Regions from separate parts of the Psychrobacillus sp. FSL H8-0510 genome, predicted to be linked through region 1. Evidence: a T-box and tRNA genes for the amino acid it is inferred to sense, from the RefSeq annotation. Region 1 holds a T-box; the other holds one or more tRNA genes.
The links. A T-box is a leader RNA that pairs with one kind of tRNA and senses whether it is charged. The one in region 1 lies ahead of tyrS (tyrosine--tRNA ligase), so its partner is inferred to be a tRNA-Tyr.

Region 1 (10,635 bases):
AAAACAGCTGCATTAAATAAATCTGACTTCACTAAACCAGCTTGTGAACATGCATCTGACACTGCTAATCCTGAAATTCCACAGAAGGATCTAGTAACGACACCTTCAGGAGCAGTAAAGTTATTTGGTGCATCTACTAATTCAGAATTTACATCATACATTGCGTTCATCATATTAGACCAGAGCATATTGATACGCACGCTCGGATGATTGTAACGATTATTCATATAATATAAGGTTTGGGTATCATCACCGTAACCTAACCAAACTCCTAAAGAAATATTAGGGTTATAGCCAACTAGCCATGAATCATTATGATTCTGTGTTGTACCTGTTTTTGCACCAAAATCTGATTGGAATTTCAACCTAGCTTTTGCTAGTTTTGCAGTCCCATCAGACATAACATCTCTTAACATATCGGTAATAATATAGGAAGTAGCAGCACTGAATACTGGCACAGGTTCCACTTCGTGTTGATAAATAACATTACCGTCAACATCTTCAATTTTTTCGATCATATAAGCATCAATAAACTGTCCGTTATTTGCAAATGTTCCAAAGGCATTTGTATTTTCCTCGAGTGTTGCACCATTTGTCATTCCACCAATAGAGAGAGCATGATTAGCATACTCTGCTTCATCTATATGCTCAAATCCCATTTTTGTTAGGAATTGAGTTGGCTTGCGATCCATGATTAAATCGTATAATCGTATCGTTGACAAGTTTTGTGAGGTTGTCAAAGCATCTCGAGCAGAGATAATACCTAGCTCTTGTTCAGTTGTATAGTTTGATGGTGATTTTGACCACGTAGTACTACCTAATTTTTCTAGCTTCAAATCGACTACGGGACTACCAGCTCCAATTACACCATATTCAATCGCAGGAGCATAGACGAGCAGTGGTTTGATGGTAGAACCGATTGGCCGGATACCTTGTGTAGCACTATTTTGGGCTTCAATTTTATGATCTCGTCCACCTAAAAAGGAAAGTATTTTACCCGTACCATTTTCAATCATCATCCCACCAACTTGAACAGGGAAGTCTTTTACCACTATCTCTCCTGAATCTTCATCCTTTACTTCCTTCTGGAAGGTATGTCCGTAAAATTCAAATTCATCTCTTACTTTTAACATAGCTTCATACATGTCTTTATTAATAGTGGTATGAATACGGTAACCATCTGTACTAATGGAACGTTGTGCTAAAATATCATACTTTTGATAAAGCTTTTTTTCATTATCTAATCGAGCAGGATCAATTGAATCGGCTTCTGCAAACTGATCTCTTAAAATTTCTTTCACTCTATTTTCCACTTCAGCTGTTAACCAAGGATACTTGTCTTCAGGAAGTGTTTCTGGCTCTCTAAAATCTTTCGTAATATCGTAGCTAACAGCATTCTTATATTCCTCATCCGTAATATAACCAGTTTCATTCATTCGGAATAAAACAATTTTCATCCGTTCAATCCCAAGTTGGAGAGCTTCTCCTTCTTTTATCTCTCCACCTTGTCTAAAAGGAGTATAAGCAAATGGAGCTTGGGGAATACCAGCTATGTAGGCTGCTTGTGGTAAATTCAGATCTTTTGCTTTTACATTGAATATTCCATTCGCCGCTGTTTCAATTCCAGCGATGTTTCGTCCATTTGAATTTCGGCCGTAGGGGATTATATTCAAATATGCTTCTAATATTTCTTCTTTGTTCATGAAGTGTTCTAAGCGCATAGCTAATAGTATTTCTTTTGCTTTACGTTCATAAGAAACCTCATTGGTTAAAATTTGGTTTTTGATTAATTGTTGAGTTAATGTAGAACCACCAGTTTGTGTATCAGAGTTGGATACATCTTGAAGCAATCCGCGGAAAATTGCTTTAGGAACAATTCCCTTATGTACTTCAAAGTATTCATCTTCCGTCGCTAAAACTGCATCTATTACATAAGGAGAAACCTCTGATAGATTTGTTTCCGTTCTTTCTAAATCAGTGCGTAGTTTACCTAAATACACGTCTCCGGCAAAGTAAACTTCCGATGTCTCTTCATAGTTAAAGACAGCACTGCGCATTTCATCTTTACCACGAAGTGGTTCTTCTTTTACCAATGAAGCAAAATATCCTGCGCCTACAGATAAACCGAATACTCCGAGTGTCAGAATACCCACCATAAGAAGTAAACTTAAATTCCAGATGACACTAGAAGAAACTCTTAATCCCTTAGCCCATTTAGTAGACTCCCACATATCAATTTTTTCTTTGTATCTCTGTATATTTTCTTGCCATTTCTTCATTCAGTTCTCGCCCCCTAAATCTTGAATTATTATACCATAAGCCTAATTGTTAGACGATAGTTATTGACATACAATGTAGATTAGGTAAAATAGATATATATTTTAACGAAGAAAAGTCCGAAGTAGTAATTATACATACTGTGAAGAGAGCTAGCGGTTGGTGAGAGCTAGTCAGTGTATTATGCGAATTACAGGCTTGGAGTTAAACGTACTCACAACGATACGGTGATTGAAGCGGAGGGAATAATTCCTTCAAGCTGGGTGGTACCGCGCTAATTGATTAAGCGTCCCTGCATGATTTTTTATCATGTGGGGACTTTTTTATTTTAAGGAGGCAATATTAATGACGAATTTATTGGATGATTTAGCTTGGAGAGGTCTTCTATACCAACAAACCGATGCTGAGGGCATGGAACAGCTTCTTAGTAAGGAAAAAGTATCATTATACTGTGGAGTAGATCCTACAGCAGATAGCATGCATATAGGACATATTGTGCCGCTTCTTACTTTAAGACGTTTCCAAATGCATGGACATAGACCAATTCTTTTAGTTGGTGGTGCAACTGGAATGATAGGGGATCCCTCTGGTCGTTCAGAAGAACGCCAATTACAAACAACAGAGCAGATTGATTTGAATGTTCAAGGTATTAAAAAACAAATGGAGCAAATTTTTGATTTCAATACCGATAATGGTGCACAAATGGTGAATAACAGAGATTGGATCGGCTCTATGGATGTTATTGAATTCCTGAGAGATTTTGGAAAACTAATTAACATTAACTATATGCTGGGAAAAGACTCTATCTCTTCACGTTTAGACACAGGACTTTCTTTTACTGAGTTTGCCTATACGCTAATTCAGGGAATTGATTTTAATCATCTATACGATCATTTTGGGTGCCGAGTTCAAGTAGGGGGTTCTGACCAATGGGGAAATATTACTACTGGTTTAGAGGTAATTCGTAAAACACATGATGACAATACAAAGGCTTTCGGTATTACTATACCATTAGTAACGAAAGCTGATGGGACCAAATTTGGTAAGTCTGCATCAGGTTCTGTTTGGTTGGATGCAAAGAAAACATCCCCATACGAGTTTTATCAGTTCTGGATTAATACAGCAGATTCAGATGTTATTAAATACTTGAAAATCTTCACCTTCTTGGAACGTGAAGAAATTGAAGCTTTAGAAGTTACCGTTGAAAACGAAGCCCATTTAAGAAAAGCACAAGCAACTTTAGCAGAGGAAATGACTCGTCTGATCCACGGACAAGAAGCATTGGATCAAGCAATTCGAATTTCACAAGCATTATTTAGTGGCAATTTGAAAGCCTTAACTGCATCAGAAATGAAAGATGCATTTAAAGATGTACCTTCTGTCGAGATGACAAAAGATGAAAAATCTATTGTTGACTTCATAGTAGAGGCTACGGTGTCACCATCTAAGCGCCAGGGACGAGAAGATGTAACAAATGGTGCTATTTCTATTAATGGAGAAAAAGTTACGGATGTTGCATATGTAGTAAGTGGGGCAGACCGGTTAGAAGATGAGTTTATGATTATTCGTCGTGGTAAAAAGAACTATAAAATGATTAAGTTTGTATAAGATAAAAGCTACTTCCCAATACTATAAGGGAAGTAGCTTTTTATAGAGCTAGATGATTAGTTAAAAACCACCACGTTCATCTACGTGATGATTATTTTGTCCATCTTTAACTTGTAACTGTTTCTTTTCGTGCTCGTTTAACTTTTGGTATTCCAAATAACTTTCGCCTATAACATTGTCTTTTTCCTTCTTATTAGATGTATTAACCGATTTACCTGTTTTCATAGAAAATCCTCCTGTTTCTTAAAAGTTCTTCGTTAGTATTGACCACTTTTGTGTAATTAGTCACAAATTTAACAAGAAGATTCAAAAAGAAAGCATTACTAGTTAAAAAAGTACATGAAATAGTATAAAATGATAAATAGGATAAAGGTTTGGAAATATAAACACATTTTTTTATTATTAGATTGAGGGGACGTTATTAGTGAGTGCAAAGAGATACCTGTTACATCATTTCGATGACTTTTTTGTTGTTCTATTCGAAAAGGATAACAAAGCAAATAAATTAGTTATCTTAAAAGACAAATTTACAGTGAATGCAAAAGAGGGAGATTTATTAGAGGTAGAGATAAATCAAGATAAATCAGGTTATAATTTTAAAATGCTAGAAGAAGAAACAGATAATACGAAAAAAAGATTATTAGACTTAATTGAGAGTATGAAAAAGAAATAACTCCCGATTTTAAAACTAATCTCATTCAGTCTATACACCTTTCTGTTGGAAAGAGGAGAAAGTTCCTCTTCATCCTAGAGGTGTTTTTTTATATACAGATACTATATCAATAAATAAAAAGCCTTCGAAACCCTGTATTAACAAGGTTTCGAAGGCTTTTAATAGAGCAATAATATTAACGAGAGTAGTACTCAACGATAAGAGCTTCGTTGATTTCAGCAGCTAATTCTCCGCGTTCTGGGTTACGAACGAAAGTACCAACTTTGTTGTCTGCATCAAAAGTTAAGTATTCTGGTACGAAGTTGTTAATTTCCATTGATTCGTTTACAACATCAAGGTTTTGAGATTTTTCACGAAGAGAAATTTCTTGACCTGCTTTTAAACGGAATGAAGGAATATCAACGCGTTTACCATCAACCATAACGTGACCGTGGTTTACTAATTGACGTGCTCCACGACGTGTACGAGCAAGACCTAAACGGTAAACAATGTTATCAAGGCGAGTTTCAAGAAGAATCATGAAGTTTTCACCATGTTTACCTGGCATTTTACCAGCTCTATCAAATAATGTACGGAATTGACGTTCGTTTACACCATAAGTGTGACGAAGTTTTTGTTTTTCTTGTAATTGCATACCGTACTCAGTTAATTTTTTGCGTTGGTTAGGACCGTGTTGTCCTGGTGCGTAAGGGCGTTTTTCTAATTCTTTACCAGTACCGCTTAGTGAAATACCAAGACGACGTGATAATTTCCATGATGGACCTGTATAACGAGACATATATGTCTCCTCCTCTATGTTGGTTTTATTTTGTTGTAAAATAAGACCAGATGTATTCAGACTAGCAGACATTTTGTTTTCATGTATCATCGCCCTAGCAGCCGAGGGTTACGGGATACACCATCTATAGTATAGAGGAACAAAATGAGCAATCTAGGCCATACAACTGCTGCATTTATTTTACACAAATTTCATTGTATCTCTATATCTATCGAAAGTCAAACGATAATCAAATTCAAAAATAATTACAAAAATAGCGTAGACATAGAAAGGATAAATAGGATAAAATATAGTTATATTGAATTATTAGTAACTGTGCTAAAAGTATCATAATTTACTCTTGGAAAGCTGAGAGGTGAACTAATGGAAAGCGAAAATACAATTATTGGTCTTAAAAGTAGAATACTTGACATTTGGAATGAAAATGTATTCACTCATGAATCCAGTATTAAATGGTTTGATGACTTGAAAAATATCTTATTTGAATTTTTTGATATAAAAGAAGCGAAGTATTACATATATGATGCGGAAACTTTTTTACAACTTTCATGGAATCACTCTTTTGCGAAAAAGCTCAATGCTATTAAATGGGTAGAGATAGAGCCATTGTTCTATGATAAAGACATAATAGATGCTCACAAACTACAACTAAAAGACTGTACTGAAAATGATGTAGCTTTATTGTTAAGAGATAAAGAATTGCATCCATTAGGATTAATCATAATGGAATCCTCAGAAAAGTGGATAGAATTTTCAAAAACAACTCAACTAGATATATTCTTGACTACTATTACTAAATTAGTTAAAACGATTAGAAAATCTGTTTATTTAACACAGCAGGAGAGCCAGTTTAGAAATTTGTTCAATGTAACGAAAATGTTTAATTCGACATTAGATATCGGTCAAATATTAGAGGGTACATTAAACTCTATTGAAAATGCATTTCCAAAATTTAAATCTATACTTATTTTATCGAATGATCAGGATCGTAAAACGTCTGCTCCATATAAATTATTCGATTATACAACAGAAAGAAATACTACCGTGGAGGCATATGTATCTGGTGAAATAACGACAGAATTAGCGCAAGATTTAGGTGTGAGATTACTGAATATTCCTATTGTCGGAAAGCAAGGTATCTATGGTATTTTACAAATGTCCACACCTTTAGACTATTTATTTTCAATTAGACAAAAAGAATTTGCAGTTTTACTTGCTAGAGCAGCCGGGAATGCATTAGAAAATGCTAAACTATACATCCAATCACATCGGTTAGTTTCCGATTTACAATTAATCAACGAAACTTCGCATAAATTGAATATGAATTTATCATTAGATGAGATGGTTGTTTTTTTACGCAATCAATTAATGAAGTTTTTCCACCCAGAGCATGTAGGTTTTGTGTTTATAGAAAATGACGAATATAAAATATCACCAGCAAGTACGGATGTATTTCATTCGATGGAAGGGCATCTTTATATTCAATATGTCACAAATCACTTTAAAAGTGAGAAGGATTCTTTATTTATCGCCGATTTCAATCGTCTAATAGAGTCAAAATATGAGTACCGCTCATTAGTGGCAATTCCTTTAAAAGAACAAAATAATATAACCGGGTTTAGTATAATCTTGCATAAGGAACCCTATTTTTTCTCTTTTGACAACTACAAATTAATGCAGTCTTTGATACAACATTCATCTTTAGCTATAAGTAATTCTACATTAAGATACAAGCTACAAAAAATGGTGGATCGAGATCATTTAACGAATCTTTTTGCACGAAATTATTTAGATAGGTTCGTTGAAGATGCGATGGAATCAGATGACCAAGGTGTCTTCGTACTTATTGATATCGATAACTTTAAACGTATTAATGATACACATGGGCATCAAATTGGGGATGAGATTCTAAAACAAATAGCAAGAGTCATACAAGGAAAGATTAAAAACAAAGGAGTTAGTGCGAGATGGGGTGGAGAAGAGTTAGCCCTCTATTTATCTCATATGTCCCTAGAGCAAGGAGTGGAAATGAGCAGACAATTACTGGCGGCCATTCCTCAAAAGACCAACCCTTCTGTAACAGTGTCTATTGGTATATCGCACTGGTCTCGAAGTGATAATTTGAGTTTTAATAATCTCTTTCACAATGCGGATACAGTATTGTACGAAGCAAAAAATAATGGGAAAAATCAGCTATGTATTTATAAGGCATCTCACTCTTCTTGATGAGGTGTCTTTTCTTTTTATAGAATTCCATGTACACTAGATGTAAGCGTTTACAATAAGGGGTGTTTTTATGAGTAATTCAAATTTTTCAAAAGAGACAATGTATATCCATAAAGGGTATAAAACGGGAGATCATCAAGATAGCCTAGCTGTTCCACTTTATCAGACGTCGACATTTGCATTTGACACTGCGGAACAGGGTGAAAGAAGGTTCGCAGGGGAAGAACCAGGGGGAATCTATTCAAGGTTAGGGAACCCGACAGTACAAGTATTAGAGGAACGGATTGCCGCAATGGAGCTAGGGGAAGGTGCACTAGCTTTTGGTTCGGGAATGGCAGCGGTGAGTACTATATTAGTTCACCTTACTAAATCAGGTGATCATATCCTATGTACGAGAGGGATTTATGGTTGTACATTTGGATTGCTGAAAATTTTGAAAGAAAAATATGATATTTCACATGACTTAAAGACTTTAATGACTGAAGAAGAGATAGAAAATGCTATTAAACCAAATACAACTTGTATATATATAGAAACACCAATTAATCCAACGATGGAAATCGTGGATATCGAGCAAATAACAAAAGTTGCTAAGAAACATGGTATTCCGGTAGTTGTAGATAATACATTTTCCTCCCCGTACTTACAAAATCCGATAGAACTAGGAGCAGATTTCGTACTGCATAGTGCGACAAAATACATTAATGGGCACGGTGATGTTATTGCTGGAATTCTAGTGGGAAGAGATAAAGGGGAAATGGAGACAATTCGCGGTACTGTACAAAAAGACTTTGGCGGCATTATTTCGCCATTCGATGCTTGGCTATTAATACGCGGATTAAAAACGTTGCATGTTCGCATGGACAGACATTCGGAAAATGCTAGTAAAGTATTCGACTTTTTAAAGGCACATCCATCTGTTGAACATATCTATTATCCGTTTGATGTAGATAATCCACAATATCATGTAGCGAAGAAACAGATGAAAGCCGGGGGTGGTCTTATTTCTTTCACTATAAAAGGAGGAGTGAAAGAGGCACAAAAATTGATGAATGAACTAAAACTGATAAAAATTGCAGTCAGTTTAGGAGATGCTGAGACTTTGATCCAGCATCCTTACACAATGACTCATTCTGTTGTACCGGAAAAAGAAAGATTAGAGATGGGGATAACAGGCGGCCTGTTAAGACTTTCTGTAGGGCTTGAGAACTCTAGTGATATTATAGAAGATTTACAGCAAGCTTTATCTAATATGTAAAAAGTGGAAGGAGATATCTCCTTCCACTTTTTGCTGCATAATAAGAGTCTTTTTTAAAGACGTGGAACTTTTATGAGGGAACATATCTATGTGTCTAAGGGAAGGGATATGCGCGTCTGAATAATTATGGAGGTAAATGGTAATTTTAATTTTGAATAATCCGAATGAAACATACTCAACCATTGTGGAAAAAGAAAACGGTGTCGGAAGTAAGAATACTCCCGGTAACCATTTGCAAAGAGATCTTAGCTTCTTATTTTCTCGCAGACCCTCTGCTAACTAAAGCACTATAGGTGGTGTGTTTATATATCGAAGGCGAAGTCATAGCAGTTAGCAGAGCTCCGTAATTAAGGGAGAATGCAACTTCATCACCCGATTTTAAATAATTATTATTAGCATCCAAAATAATATGATCACTACTCGAACCAATTATCTCAAGTGGGAGGAGGGGTGTTAATCCAGAGACGAGGACATCTTGTCGCCCAACACCCACAATTATTCTTCTAATTATTCCGTTGTCCGGAAATGATATAAATTCTCCAAAAGCATTTCTACCCCTCATGCCGGTCGGTACAGAAGGTTTTAGTTTCGACTCAATTACTTCCGCAAAAAAGGAAAATGCATCTGTGAATAAATTGGGAATAGGTTCGCCTTTTACCGTCTCACAGCCTAAAAATATAGATTCACCAAGACGCATATTATTGACTTCTCTTACATCCGTCGTATTCATAAGCCAATTATGGTTTGCGGAGTTCCCCCCTGATACATAAGGGAAGGGTAAATTGAACTTTCGTTTCATTCTTTTTACGAGTGAAGAAAACAATTGCATTTTGTGCTCTGTAGGGATGACCCCACCAAAGCAAGCAAAGTTTGCACCAATACCCGCAATTTGAATATTAGGGAATATAATCACTTCTTCAATAAAGGCAGCAACATCATTTAGCAATATGCCTTCTCGTAAATCTCCCATTTCAACCATTATAATAATTTGATGTATTTTCTTCTGTTTCTTCGCTTCAGCTGAGAGGGCACGAACAACTTCGATTTCTGTATTCATACTAATATCTGCAAACTCTATAACTTTTTGAATTTCACTCATTGCAGGAGTACGTAATAATATGAATGTTGCTTGTAAATTTGCCATCTTCATTTTTTCTATATTAGAAATTTTGGAATCTGCAATACTCTTAATCCCGCTATCTATCAGCACTTTTACTACTTCTAGTTTGGCAAATACCCCTTTGACGACTCCTGTAATATGAACGCCTTTTGCTTCATACAACTCTCTTAATGTTGTCGCATTATGCTTAATTTTATCTAAGTTAATTTCAATTCTAGGGTTAGATACCATTTAAGATACAACCAGTTTCGCGCTGTTTTGTAGAGATGGGAAAAATTCAATAATAGAGTCAATTATATTATCAGAACCTGTAGTTAATAAATCTGTTACTGGTAATTGGAAGGTTTGCTCATATTCACGAATAGTAGTATTAACTTCCTGATGGTCCATACCTTCATGATTAAGGGTAATACCGATTACTTTTGTCTCACTGAAATGCTCAATAAGGTCTATCTCACTTTGGACACTTGGCATGTTCACAAAAGGGAAATCTCCTAACACTTTTCTTTTTGGGGGATGTTGTAGAATAACAGCTTTTGGTCTAGATCCTCTTAAAATACCACATGAACTTGCATAAGCAGGATGACTTAGAGCGCCTTGTCCTTCAACAATAATAATATCAGGATTATCTGTATTATTTGCACGTACTACTTCACTTTCAAGTTCACCAATAACGTATTGTAATGGAAAAGCAT
Region 2 (10,635 bases), on a different contig from region 1:
AATAAAGGGGACAAAAAATGGAAACAAAAGTGAATAAAAATGAAAATGCAATTAGAATTTTACAGAAAGTCATGTTCTTCTTTGGTTTGATGTGGCTAGTTTCGGGAGTGGGACTAATATTTGGTCAATACGTGCCTTCATCTTTACTCATTCCGTTAATCATTGTCGAATTGGGTTTAGTTATAGCCGTTGTGTTTGCACGTAAATCCAAGGCTGTAGGAAAGTTCTTAGCATTGCTTTTTGCCCTCGTCAGTGGGATTGTGTTATATTCATCCATCTCTTATTATGTGGGAGAATTAGGAGGGCAATTAGTGCTCACTGTATTCCTTACAACTGCTATAGTCTTTGCGATATACGGGATAATTGGATTTAATCTGAAGAAAGATTTGGCAGGGTGGGGAAGTTATTTATTCATCGCTCTAATCGTACTTGTCGTCTTAATGGTCGTGAATATGATATTTCCTATGAGAGAGACATGGATGCTTGTAGCTTCAGGGTTTGGCGTCTTATTATTCTCCTTTTACACGATCTACGACTTCAATTCGTTGAGACACCGACAACTTTCAGTTGATGATGTTCCATCACTTGCTCTTAATCTATATCTAGATTTTCTTAATCTATTCCTGGACTTGTTGCGAATCGTTAACTATTTCAAGAACTAATGGGCAGCCTCGGCTGCCTTTTTATATTGTTACATGTCGTATTGCATATAGTAAAAGACAGAGAAAGGAAGATGATATGAGTAACTATGAGAAGAGAATAGAAGATGAAAGAAGAAAACAATTTATAGAGATGTACGAGAAAACATTTGGAGTAGAATGTCAAATAGAAGAAATAGACAGACATAACAAAACAGTACTAGTAATCAATATCTGGGGTATCAAAAGTAATTGGATTTAGAAAACGTAGCCTCTGTAAAAGCAGAAGGCTTTTTTATGTTATTGTAGTCGCTATTTCTATTTTGCATATAATAGACGGATTCTAATAAAAAGGACAGGCAAAGCCTGAATATACAAAGGGAGAGGATTCTTATGAAAGCTAGATGTCCAAGGAACACTAGCCATCAGCAATTTATTGCCATTGCAAATGTAACGCAAAAGTGGGTTGTAGATGAAGACGGCAAGTTTCAGAAAGAAATAAAGATTTTAGAGGTTGTTCATGGGCCAGATACGCATAATGTATGGAATTGTGCCATATGTGATACAAAAGCTATCGTATCTGTATGAAGCATTTAAAGTGAATTTAGAAAAATGATTATATCAGGAGGGAAATGTTATGAAGACAACTTATATTCATCAGTTACCAGAAATATTAAAGGGAAAAATCTATGTTGCTTTGAAGGAAATCATCCAGGATAAAGATTTACTGGATGAAGCGATGAATAGTAGGTTGTCCGATCTGGAAGATACGATCGACATTAGACCTTTTATTGCTGAGATGGAATTCTGGAAAAACCTCGGAAGAGAAGTTGCTCAATTTGAGCTTGGAGATACGCTGTGGGATAAGACAGGGAAATTGTATCTAGTGGTCAAAAACCCCTCGCTTCCAAATCGAATCACAGCAGAGACGGCTATGTCGTTATATGAAGATGATTTGTTAGAAGGTATATCTACACAGGAAGAAGTTGTTAATTTCAATTGGACGAAATCATAAGGAGGAAAAATTTATGCCAACAGCAAAGACTATTCAAGAGATAAAAGATAACATGGTAGTGCCCGAATCCTATGCTATAGTACGGATAAAAGGGGAAGATAGAGAGTATCATGTTTGTGATATTTTCGAGGATGATCACTATCTCTTACCAGAAACATGCATGATGGTGGTAGTGGAACATTTTCAGTTGTTCATGGAATTCATGAAAAACTTGCCAGACATGCAACAATTTGCAGATGGCGATACATTACCGTATTGGAGAGATGATACTGTAGTGGGTCCAGGGGAAACGACAAGAATCTTCTATAAAGATGTGAATACAGAGCGTAAGGTATTGGTTGGCTACGATGACTATCCCGTGATTTGTTTGGAACTAAACAGTAAGCATTACGTGAATGAAAGTGAGAAATGGACTGCGGAAGACAAAAGGTAATCAAGGTATTAATATTGTTTCGTATTTGTAAGCAGTAGATTACTGTAAAGCTTAAAATTAAACTTACAGACCATCAGTTATTTAACTGGTGGTTTTTTATGTAAAGGAGCAGAAGAGATTAATATGGTGGTTCGTTGTTGATTATAGAGTATCTGCATATAGTAGAAGGATTTGACTAATCTGTTCAAGCACTGCATGCAATTTGAAAAGGAGGAAAAAGAATATGGAACAAAAACAAGTCACTGTAGGTTGTAGGCACTTAGATGCCGTTATTGCTATAAGAGACCATGGATGGAGATTCGAGGGTTCCCCACAAAGACCATTGCTTGTGCCTCCTTTAGAAGACGAAAGAAGGCAATGGACAGCTATGTGGGATGAACATGGATACCCACACTGGCTACCGAGGTGCTCAGAAGGAAAAGTATAGCAGAAAGGTGGAAGATAGAACAGAAAATAGGCACTTGCGAACTTTGAGATGTAGAAGATGTACTTGGTTTGTGCGGCTAAAAGTCGCATGCAGTATGCATAAAATTGTAATACGAAAGAAGCGGGATTTATCCGTTTCTTTTTTTATTTCATACAACTTGGTTGTGAGACCCGTCTTAAGAAAATGTGAACAAAATTATGATAGATGTGTAGTATATTACATTTTAGTTGTGTCTCTACTTATATCTGCATATCATAGGAGGATTAATAAAAAAAGGACAGGTTAGCCTGTATTCAAAAGGAGAGATATTTTATGGCAGAAATTATTCTAAGTGGAAAATATGATAGTGCAAAGGTGTTCACTGAAAACATTGATGATGTAACGATTGGACAGATTATCAATTTCTTAAATCAACCGTTTGTTGAGGGTGCAAATACTAGAATCATGCCTGATACACACGCTGGAAAAGGTGCTGTTATTGGAACAACAATGATAATTACTGACAAAATCGTTCCTAATTTAGTAGGGGTCGATATTGGTTGTGGGATGCTTTGTGTAGAAGTCGAAAAACAATTAGTTGATTTTGCACTTCTGGATACTTTAATCAATAAATTAGTACCTTCAGGACAGACGAACAGAAAAACTGCTCATCAATATGTTAACAAAATACCACTTGATGAAGTTATTGCACCATTCTCGAAAGAAAGAGCTATTCTCTCAGTGGGTAGCCTTGGAGGAGGGAATCACTTTATAGAAATGAACGTTTCAGAGGATGGTAGATTATTTCTTATCATTCATTCTGGTTCTCGTCATTTAGGAGTGAAAGTAGCAAGTTATCATCAAAAGAAAGGTATTGAGGCATTAGCTAAAGACCTGGACGGACTAGAGATGGTTATTGAACAGTTGAAAGCAGAAGGAAGACAAAAAGAAATACAGCAAACAATTCAATCGTACAAGTCTACCAAACCGAAAATTCCAAATGAACTTGCTTATGTGGAAGGAAAGTTAATGGATGATTACCTGCATGATTTGAAAATTGCTCAAGATCTAGCTAAGTGGAATCGTGCTGCTATGATGCAAGTAATTATCCAAGCTATGGGGTTCAAAGAGGTAGGACGAATTGACACTATTCACAACTATGTAGACTTGGAGCAGATGATTCTGCGAAAAGGAGCTATTTCTGCTAAGTCAGGAGAAGAAGTACTGATCCCGATTAATATGAGAGATGGCTCTATTCTTGCGAAAGGAAAAGGCAATACTGATTGGAACCAATCTGCACCTCATGGAGCAGGAAGAATTTACTCTCGCTCAAAAGCGAAAGAAGTTTTGAAAATAGAAGACTTTACCGAAACGATGAGGGGCGTTTACTCTACGAGTGTGCGTCAAGAAACACTGGATGAATCACCGTTTGCCTATAAACCAATGGAAGAAATCATCGAGAACACGAAGGATACAATTGATATTCAGGCTATTTTAAAGCCAATTTATAACTTTAAAGCGACAGAATAAAATTAATACAGAAGTGATATGCAGACGCCTCGGCGTCTTTTTATATATATAAAAACAGATTATCCGACACTTTAATAATAGTAAATAACAAAAGAGGTCATCAAGATGAAAAAAGAACCATAAGAGTAACTGTTTAAGAACAGAATTTTATCTTGTTGTTACCTTCCTAACAACTGCATATCATAGAACGATTCAAACAAAATAGGACAGGTTCGCCTGTACATAAAAAAGGAGACGGTATGCATGGTAAACGTCAAAGAACATAAAAAGGAAGAAACGACAGAGGAACGTCTGGATTATAGACTAACTAAAAAGTATTTGAATGGGTATTTGAAGTCGAAAGAAGAAATATTGGAAATTGCCAAGAGTGAAGGAAAGGATAAAATTTACCGAGTATTGTCGTTTGGAGGAGGTACACAATCTAGTCATCTATTAGAAGCTCATTTCCAAAATCTAGTAAAATATGATTATATTGTCTTTTCTGACACAGGTGCAGAACCTCAATTTATTCATGAACAAGTGGCTTTCTGGCAAAAAAGACAAATTGAAATGAGTAATAAGACTCCGTTTATTATCACGACCCACAATAGTATGAAAAACGGTCTCGAAGAAATGCTTATGAGGTATATATTTACGGATTATCAACGTTTTCAAATGCCTCTATATTTTAACAAGGTGACTGAGAACGGAGAAATTGTTCCAGGTGGACTGATGCCAAGGCAATGTACCGGAGATTTCAAAATCGTACCCGTGCAACAAGCGGTGCGAAATAGAATTAAAGAGGAGTTGGGAATAAGAAGAAGCCAACCAATGCCTAAAAACATCGGGATAATCATGGATATAGGGTTCTCTTTTGACGAGGTGAACCGAGTAGGGGGTTATGTATCGCATCAATCCAAGTATATATATCTAGCATATCCTTTAATAGAAGAAGGGCTGACAACAAGAGATAGTATCCACTTCTTAGAAGAAAATAACTTTCCGAGCAAGCGATCTAGATGTTATTTCTGTCCATTTAACTGCTCTGGTGACAAAGGGAAGGCAATTGGAATGGAATGGGAAGAAATTATAAGAGAAGAACCTATCAGTTTCTTGAAAGCCTGTTTCTTCGATGATCAACTCCGTAGTGTACAAGCGACAGGTAAGAAGAACATGCGTAGCATCCCTTATTTCCATTCGAGTCGAACTCCACTTAGAGAGTTCTATCAAGCTGAATTCGACAAATTAGAGAAAATGCATGTAGAAGAAATGGAGAGCTGGATATTGCACTGGTATGCTTTTCTTAATCAAAAATATTTGAAAGCCGCTGCATAATATTTTAATAAGACAATAATTATATTATGTTAACTAATTGGGTGAAATGAAATAGACTTCTAGGCAGGAGAGAATAAAATGGAAAACGAATGCAATTGCGAAAAAATGTATGATTGCTGTGATTGTGGTGGAAATGATTGTGGATGTGGCTATTGTTGGTCCTGTAACGCTTGTGAAGAATGTTTAAGCGAATAAGATTATAAGATAGTTGAAGACATGCTACAAATCTACAAGACCAATATCTATTAACAGGAGAAGGCTGCTTGGTTTATTCAAGCAGCTCTTTTTGTTTGTCAAAAATCGTTGGGCTTGATACCGCTTGATATTCAAGGCGAATTAAATGTTTTATGTTCGAAATGTCTCCGGAAAGAAGCGGGCTTGGAAGAAGGTATTTAGATAAAACAGGATGTCCATTAAACTGTATCTTTTTGAAAAAGACCTGTCGAGTTTTATTTAATCCTATTTCATCCTTTCTCCTACATATACAAATATCAGAGGAGTCTATTTCCACAAATTCTAAATCTTCTATAGGTATATCCAATAATTCTCTCAACTGTAGATCAAACATGACTTTCATTTCTACCAAGGTTTTGTTCCACCGTAATGGATAGATACCGTAATTTTGCATTTGATCTATGAGTAACAAGTGAATCATATTATCACCCTTTATTCGTTATTTTTAGTCATCTCCCAGTCAGTTTAGGTAATACATCTGCGGTTGAGACATGGGAATATTAGCCATTAAAACGGAGTGCTTAATATTCTTTAGACCAATTATAGATATACATAATACACTTGAGCATATAATAAAAAAAGAAGTAATCAGGAGGGATATAAGATGAACTGGCTTTTTCTGTCTGATTTACAAGGGGTATATCATGATGAGTGGCAAACCTTTATAAATATGGACAATACAGAATGGGATGGAGTAGTGGTCCTTGGAGACATCGACACTCTCTATTTGAAGAGCATCTCTGAGCGATTCAAGGGGAGACCAATTATTGGCGTTTTAGGAAATCATGACTATCCAGGAGATCTAGAGTATTACAATATCGTCAATATTCACCGAGAACAATCAAAGTTAGGAACTGAACGAGTAACAGGCATCGAAGGCTGCGTGAGATACAAGCAAGGAAAGAGTTTCCCGATGTATACACAAGCAGAAATGATTTGCATTTGTGATGACTTGCCTGCAGCAGATATCATCATTAGTCATAATTCACCATTTGGAATTCACGATAAAACTAATCGTGCCCATCTTGGGTATCTCGGGCTAAAAAACTACATCGAAAAACATCAACCGACTCATGTGTTTCATGGACATCAACACAAACATCAAATTAGCATGGTTGGGAAGACAAAAGTTGTTTGTGTATTTGGAGGATGGGTCTGGAATCAAGAGAAAGACACGCTAAAACAGGTGCTAAAAGTGGCAGAATGAATAATCCCTATTAAATTTAAGCATAGAGAAATCGACGGACAAAAACGTTCGTCATTTTTTATTGTAAATTTTATTTGACAAACTGGATATTGGGTGGTATACTTAGAATATAAAGTTAAAGAAACGAAATAATCATTTTTGTTCGACACGCTAGAAATGTATATACACCAAGGTTTTGAATGGGATAGAACCATTTTTGGTAAAGATTATGGAATAATTGCCGAACTATAGAATATGATGTTACAACAAAACAAAAAAAACGAAAGCAGAGGTGATGGACATGTTGAGAAAAATGACGATAGAAAACTTTTTAAACGTAGCGTCAAAACAGGGGAACAATCCCTTTATTTCAACACGCCTATCATCAGACGCATCACATACAAATTTAGATAGTCGCGAACTAACAGCAGAGGGATGGTATCCTTCTCGCTCATTAGGAAAGCTCCGAAAGAACATGCAGACATACTTGTATTCTTTTTACACACCACTGGTGTCGAATCGAATGTAGATTAGTTGTATATTCTTTTCCCACTCCGAGAGGATTGAGGAAGCTGCTCCTGATGAGATTATCTCACCGGGAGTTTTTTATTGCCTAAAAGGAACAAAAACAAAAAAACTAACACACGAAAGGAGAGGAAAGACATGATGAAAACAATTGCAGATTTAATGAGCAAGCATTGGCAAACACTATCAAGCGAATCAAGAATAGGCGGATTTGATCGCCCTAGTTTCACATGTCCGGAATCTGGACGTGTTGTTGAGTATACGCAAAATACGGCAAATTTACTGGATTTAGCGGGAGAGGTTTCATTACCGAAAGAATGTTTCAAGGAAAAACGTAAGATGGACGACCGACAGCAAAAGGGCAACCCTTATTTTTCAGGGCACCAATATTTGCACAGGCGAACACATCGCATGTTTTGTCATACCTTCGCATAGGAGGATATAGACACCCTTGAAGCACTCGTCGGGAAACCGAACGGGTGCTTTTTTGTAACATTTTTTTCGGACAGGTAGCCAAGAGGCTCAAGGCGAGAGACTGCAAATCTCTTATTCGCCGGTTCAAATCCGGTCCTGTTCTCCAATTATTCCCCTTTAGCCAAATGGTAAGGCATTCGACTTTGAATCGGAAAAGTCCACGTTCGAATCGTGGAAGGGGAACCAATCACACGGTGCTGTAGATCAATGGTAGATCGCTTCCCTGTCACGGAAGAGGTTGCGGGTTCAAATCCCGTCAGCACCGCCAACATTTCAAGATGTAGCTCAGTTTGGTTAGAGTACTTGGTTTGGAACCAAGGGGTCGCAGGTTCGAGTCCTGCCATCTTGACCATATATGAGGTGTTCGCATAGTGGCAATTGCAAGGGACTGTAAATCCCTCCTCGAAAGAGTACGTTGGTTCGAGTCCAACACACCTCACCATACTTTAGAACAACAATGCGGATATGGTGGAACTGGTATACACGTGCGATTCAGAATCGTATGCCTATGGGCGTGGGAGTTCGACTCTCCCTATCTGCACCAAACTTATAAAAAGAAGGAGTGAGCGACATGCTCGAGACAATAGAAGTAGATGAGATAAGGTTCGGAAGGCAACACAATAAGGCCCAGTGGTGAAATGGTTAACACACTAGACTTTCACTCTAGGATTGCGGGTTCAATCCCCGTCTGGGTCACCAAATAATGCGGATATGGTGGAACTGGTATACACGTGCGATTTAGAATCGTATGCCTTCGGGCGTGGGAGTTCGACTCTCCCTATCTGCACCAAACATGCTCGTTTAGTTCAGCGGAAGAATGCCTGTTTTGTAATCAGGATGTCGGGGGTTCAAATCCCTCAACGAGCTTAGCTTCATCAATACAAAAAGAATAGGAAGTGAGAACGATGAAGAGTGATAAGAGTGACAAGAAAATCAGCAAGCAATCAAATCCGCCTTCGTAGCTCAACGGTAGAGCAAGGTACTTTTAATACCGAGGTTGTAGGTTCAAATCCTATCGAGGGCATTTCATTTGTGGTCATGGTCTAATGGCAAAGACGACTGCCTTCCAAGCAGTAGATGTGGGTTCGATTCCCACTGGTTGCACCAATTAAACACAAGAAGGGATCTGATGTAGATGGGAGCAAGACAGAAGTACTACTAATTGACTACAAACAACTAATCGATTTTACAGACTCGATGCAGAAGAACAACTTTAAATTCGTTCACCAGTACATTCAAAAACGAGTGAAGAAACAAAAAGAAGGATGGGAAGAGGAATGTGAAAGCTTCCTGAAGGATGCAATAGAGTTGCAAGAGAGATTGAACCAGTATAGAAAAGATTACCTTAAACGGTTCGGTAGTGAACTATAACCATATTTGCCCTTGTAGCTCAGTAGGATAGAGCAACCGATTTCTAATCGATGAGTCAAGAGTTCGAGTCTCTTCTTGGGCGTTTTATTAATGCGGTAACAGGTGTACATTTGCTCTCATAAGGCAGATTGTGTAGGTTCGATTCCTACTACTGCAACCAATCTATACATCCTTAGCTCAGTGGTAGAGCGTTCGGCTGATAACCGAGAAGTCAGGAGTTCAAATCTCTTAGGATGTACCAATATTTCAAGATGTAGCTCAGTTTGGCCAGAGTACTTGGTTTGGATCCAAGGGGTCGCAGGTTCGAGTCCTGCCATCTTGACCAAATGGGATTATAGCTCAATTGGAAGAGCAACTGCCTTGCACGCAGTAGGAAGGGGTTCGAGTCCCCTTAGTTCCACCATTTTCAAAAGAATAAAGTTACGGGTAGTTGGCTGAGTGGCTGAAGGCACCGCACTGCTAATGCGGAAGAGGGGTAAAATACTCTCACAGGTTCGACTCCTGTACTACCCGCCATAACGGAGATGTGGCAGAGCTTGGTTTATTGCGTCGGTCTCGAAAACCGAAGGGCATGGAAGTGTCCCGTGAGTTCGAATCTCACCATCTCCTCCATATTTGGAAACGTGGCCGAGAGGCTGAAGGCGTCGGTCTTGAAAACCGAAGGGCGTGTAAGCGTTCCAGGGGTTCGAATCCCCTCGTTTCCTCCAATAATGACTCCGTGGTGTAACGGTTGCACGCCCGCCTGTCTAGCGGAAAGTTGCGGGTTCAAATCCCGTCGGGGTCGCCATATTAAGTATTTATTTTGCGGGTGTGATGGAACTGGTAGACATAGCGGACTTAAAATCCGCTGCTCTTGTAGCGTGTGGGTTCGACTCCCGCCATCCGTACCAAAATAACCACGTAGCTCAATGGATGGAGCATCTGACTACGAATCAGAAGGATTGCAGGTTCAAGTCCTGCCGTGGTTGCCATAGGGGTATAGTTTAATGGCAAAATGACGGCCTCCAAAACCGACGATGTAGGTTCGATTCCTGCTATCCCTGCCAAACGTTTGCTTAGCTCAACTGGGAGAGTACCTGTTTTACAAGCAGGTGGTTGGGGGTTCAAGTCCCTCAGCAGACACCATTAAAGTAAATGAAATTTCGAAAAAAAGATAAGGAGTGAGCAAGTTGAAATGGTTAGTACAAGAATTTCTAAACAATAGTTCGAATGTGGAAAGAGTCATAACTGCTTTAGAAATGAGTTCTACTGCTTATTTAATAGTACGACTGAACAAAGATTATAGTTTAACTGTCCTCCATAAAGGTACGAGAATACCTGAAGATAATTCAGCAGATATATTGAAAAAATTTACAAAAAATGAAAACATAATGGTCTACGGTTCAAAACAATTTGCAAACGTTGCACAATCAGAGAATTTTAAGCCAGGTTCTTTCTGGAGCGAAGACTTTGAGTATGAAGTGTTTAAACAAAAAATCGGCAAGGAACTGTTAAACAACGAATTCGTGG

Region 2: it has a tRNA-Tyr gene. The T-box ahead of tyrS (tyrosine--tRNA ligase) is inferred to sense a tRNA for this amino acid. The anticodon was not compared.

What each region holds. Positions count from the first base shown of each region.
Region 1 is NZ_JBBOYZ010000001.1:2,516,822-2,527,456, reverse strand. Features, by position in the region: gene MHI40_RS12750 (transglycosylase domain-containing protein) at 1-2,279, opposite strand, end outside; T-box leader at 2,379-2,574, shown strand; gene tyrS (tyrosine--tRNA ligase) at 2,623-3,885, shown strand; gene MHI40_RS12740 (hypothetical protein) at 3,946-4,110, opposite strand; gene MHI40_RS12735 (DUF3006 family protein) at 4,310-4,558, shown strand; gene rpsD (30S ribosomal protein S4) at 4,734-5,336, opposite strand; gene MHI40_RS12725 (sensor domain-containing diguanylate cyclase) at 5,700-7,562, shown strand; gene megL (methionine gamma-lyase) at 7,633-8,820, shown strand; gene MHI40_RS12715 (alanine/ornithine racemase family PLP-dependent enzyme) at 9,074-10,171, opposite strand; gene MHI40_RS12710 (DUF1611 domain-containing protein) at 10,172-10,635, opposite strand, start outside.
Region 2 is NZ_JBBOYZ010000002.1:95,685-106,319, reverse strand. Features, by position in the region: gene MHI40_RS20350 (Bax inhibitor-1/YccA family protein) at 18-662, shown strand; gene MHI40_RS20345 (hypothetical protein) at 739-900, shown strand; gene MHI40_RS20340 (hypothetical protein) at 1,032-1,226, shown strand; gene MHI40_RS20335 (hypothetical protein) at 1,276-1,653, shown strand; gene MHI40_RS20330 (hypothetical protein) at 1,667-2,086, shown strand; gene MHI40_RS20325 (hypothetical protein) at 2,310-2,513, shown strand; gene MHI40_RS20320 (RtcB family protein) at 2,826-4,022, shown strand; gene MHI40_RS20315 (hypothetical protein) at 4,266-5,336, shown strand; gene MHI40_RS20310 (hypothetical protein) at 5,605-5,922, opposite strand; gene MHI40_RS20305 (metallophosphoesterase family protein) at 6,175-6,777, shown strand; gene MHI40_RS20300 (hypothetical protein) at 7,420-7,716, shown strand; tRNA gene MHI40_RS20295 (tRNA-Cys) at 7,785-7,861, shown strand; tRNA gene MHI40_RS20290 (tRNA-Gln) at 7,867-7,941, shown strand; tRNA gene MHI40_RS20285 (tRNA-Asp) at 7,949-8,023, shown strand; tRNA gene MHI40_RS20280 (tRNA-Pro) at 8,030-8,107, shown strand; tRNA gene MHI40_RS20275 (tRNA-Tyr) at 8,113-8,197, shown strand; tRNA gene MHI40_RS20270 (tRNA-Leu) at 8,215-8,299, shown strand; tRNA gene MHI40_RS20265 (tRNA-Glu) at 8,380-8,454, shown strand; tRNA gene MHI40_RS20260 (tRNA-Leu) at 8,461-8,545, shown strand; tRNA gene MHI40_RS20255 (tRNA-Thr) at 8,551-8,622, shown strand; tRNA gene MHI40_RS20250 (tRNA-Lys) at 8,708-8,779, shown strand; tRNA gene MHI40_RS20245 (tRNA-Gly) at 8,788-8,862, shown strand; gene MHI40_RS20240 (hypothetical protein) at 8,833-9,126, shown strand; tRNA gene MHI40_RS20235 (tRNA-Arg) at 9,135-9,208, shown strand; tRNA gene MHI40_RS20230 (tRNA-Ile) at 9,293-9,367, shown strand; tRNA gene MHI40_RS20225 (tRNA-Pro) at 9,374-9,451, shown strand; tRNA gene MHI40_RS20220 (tRNA-Ala) at 9,455-9,529, shown strand; tRNA gene MHI40_RS20215 (tRNA-Ser) at 9,551-9,642, shown strand; tRNA gene MHI40_RS20210 (tRNA-Ser) at 9,647-9,738, shown strand; tRNA gene MHI40_RS20205 (tRNA-Ser) at 9,744-9,833, shown strand; tRNA gene MHI40_RS20200 (tRNA-Asp) at 9,839-9,913, shown strand; tRNA gene MHI40_RS20195 (tRNA-Leu) at 9,931-10,016, shown strand; tRNA gene MHI40_RS20190 (tRNA-Arg) at 10,021-10,097, shown strand; tRNA gene MHI40_RS20185 (tRNA-Val) at 10,176-10,251, shown strand; gene MHI40_RS20180 (ATP-grasp domain-containing protein) at 10,287-10,635, shown strand, end outside.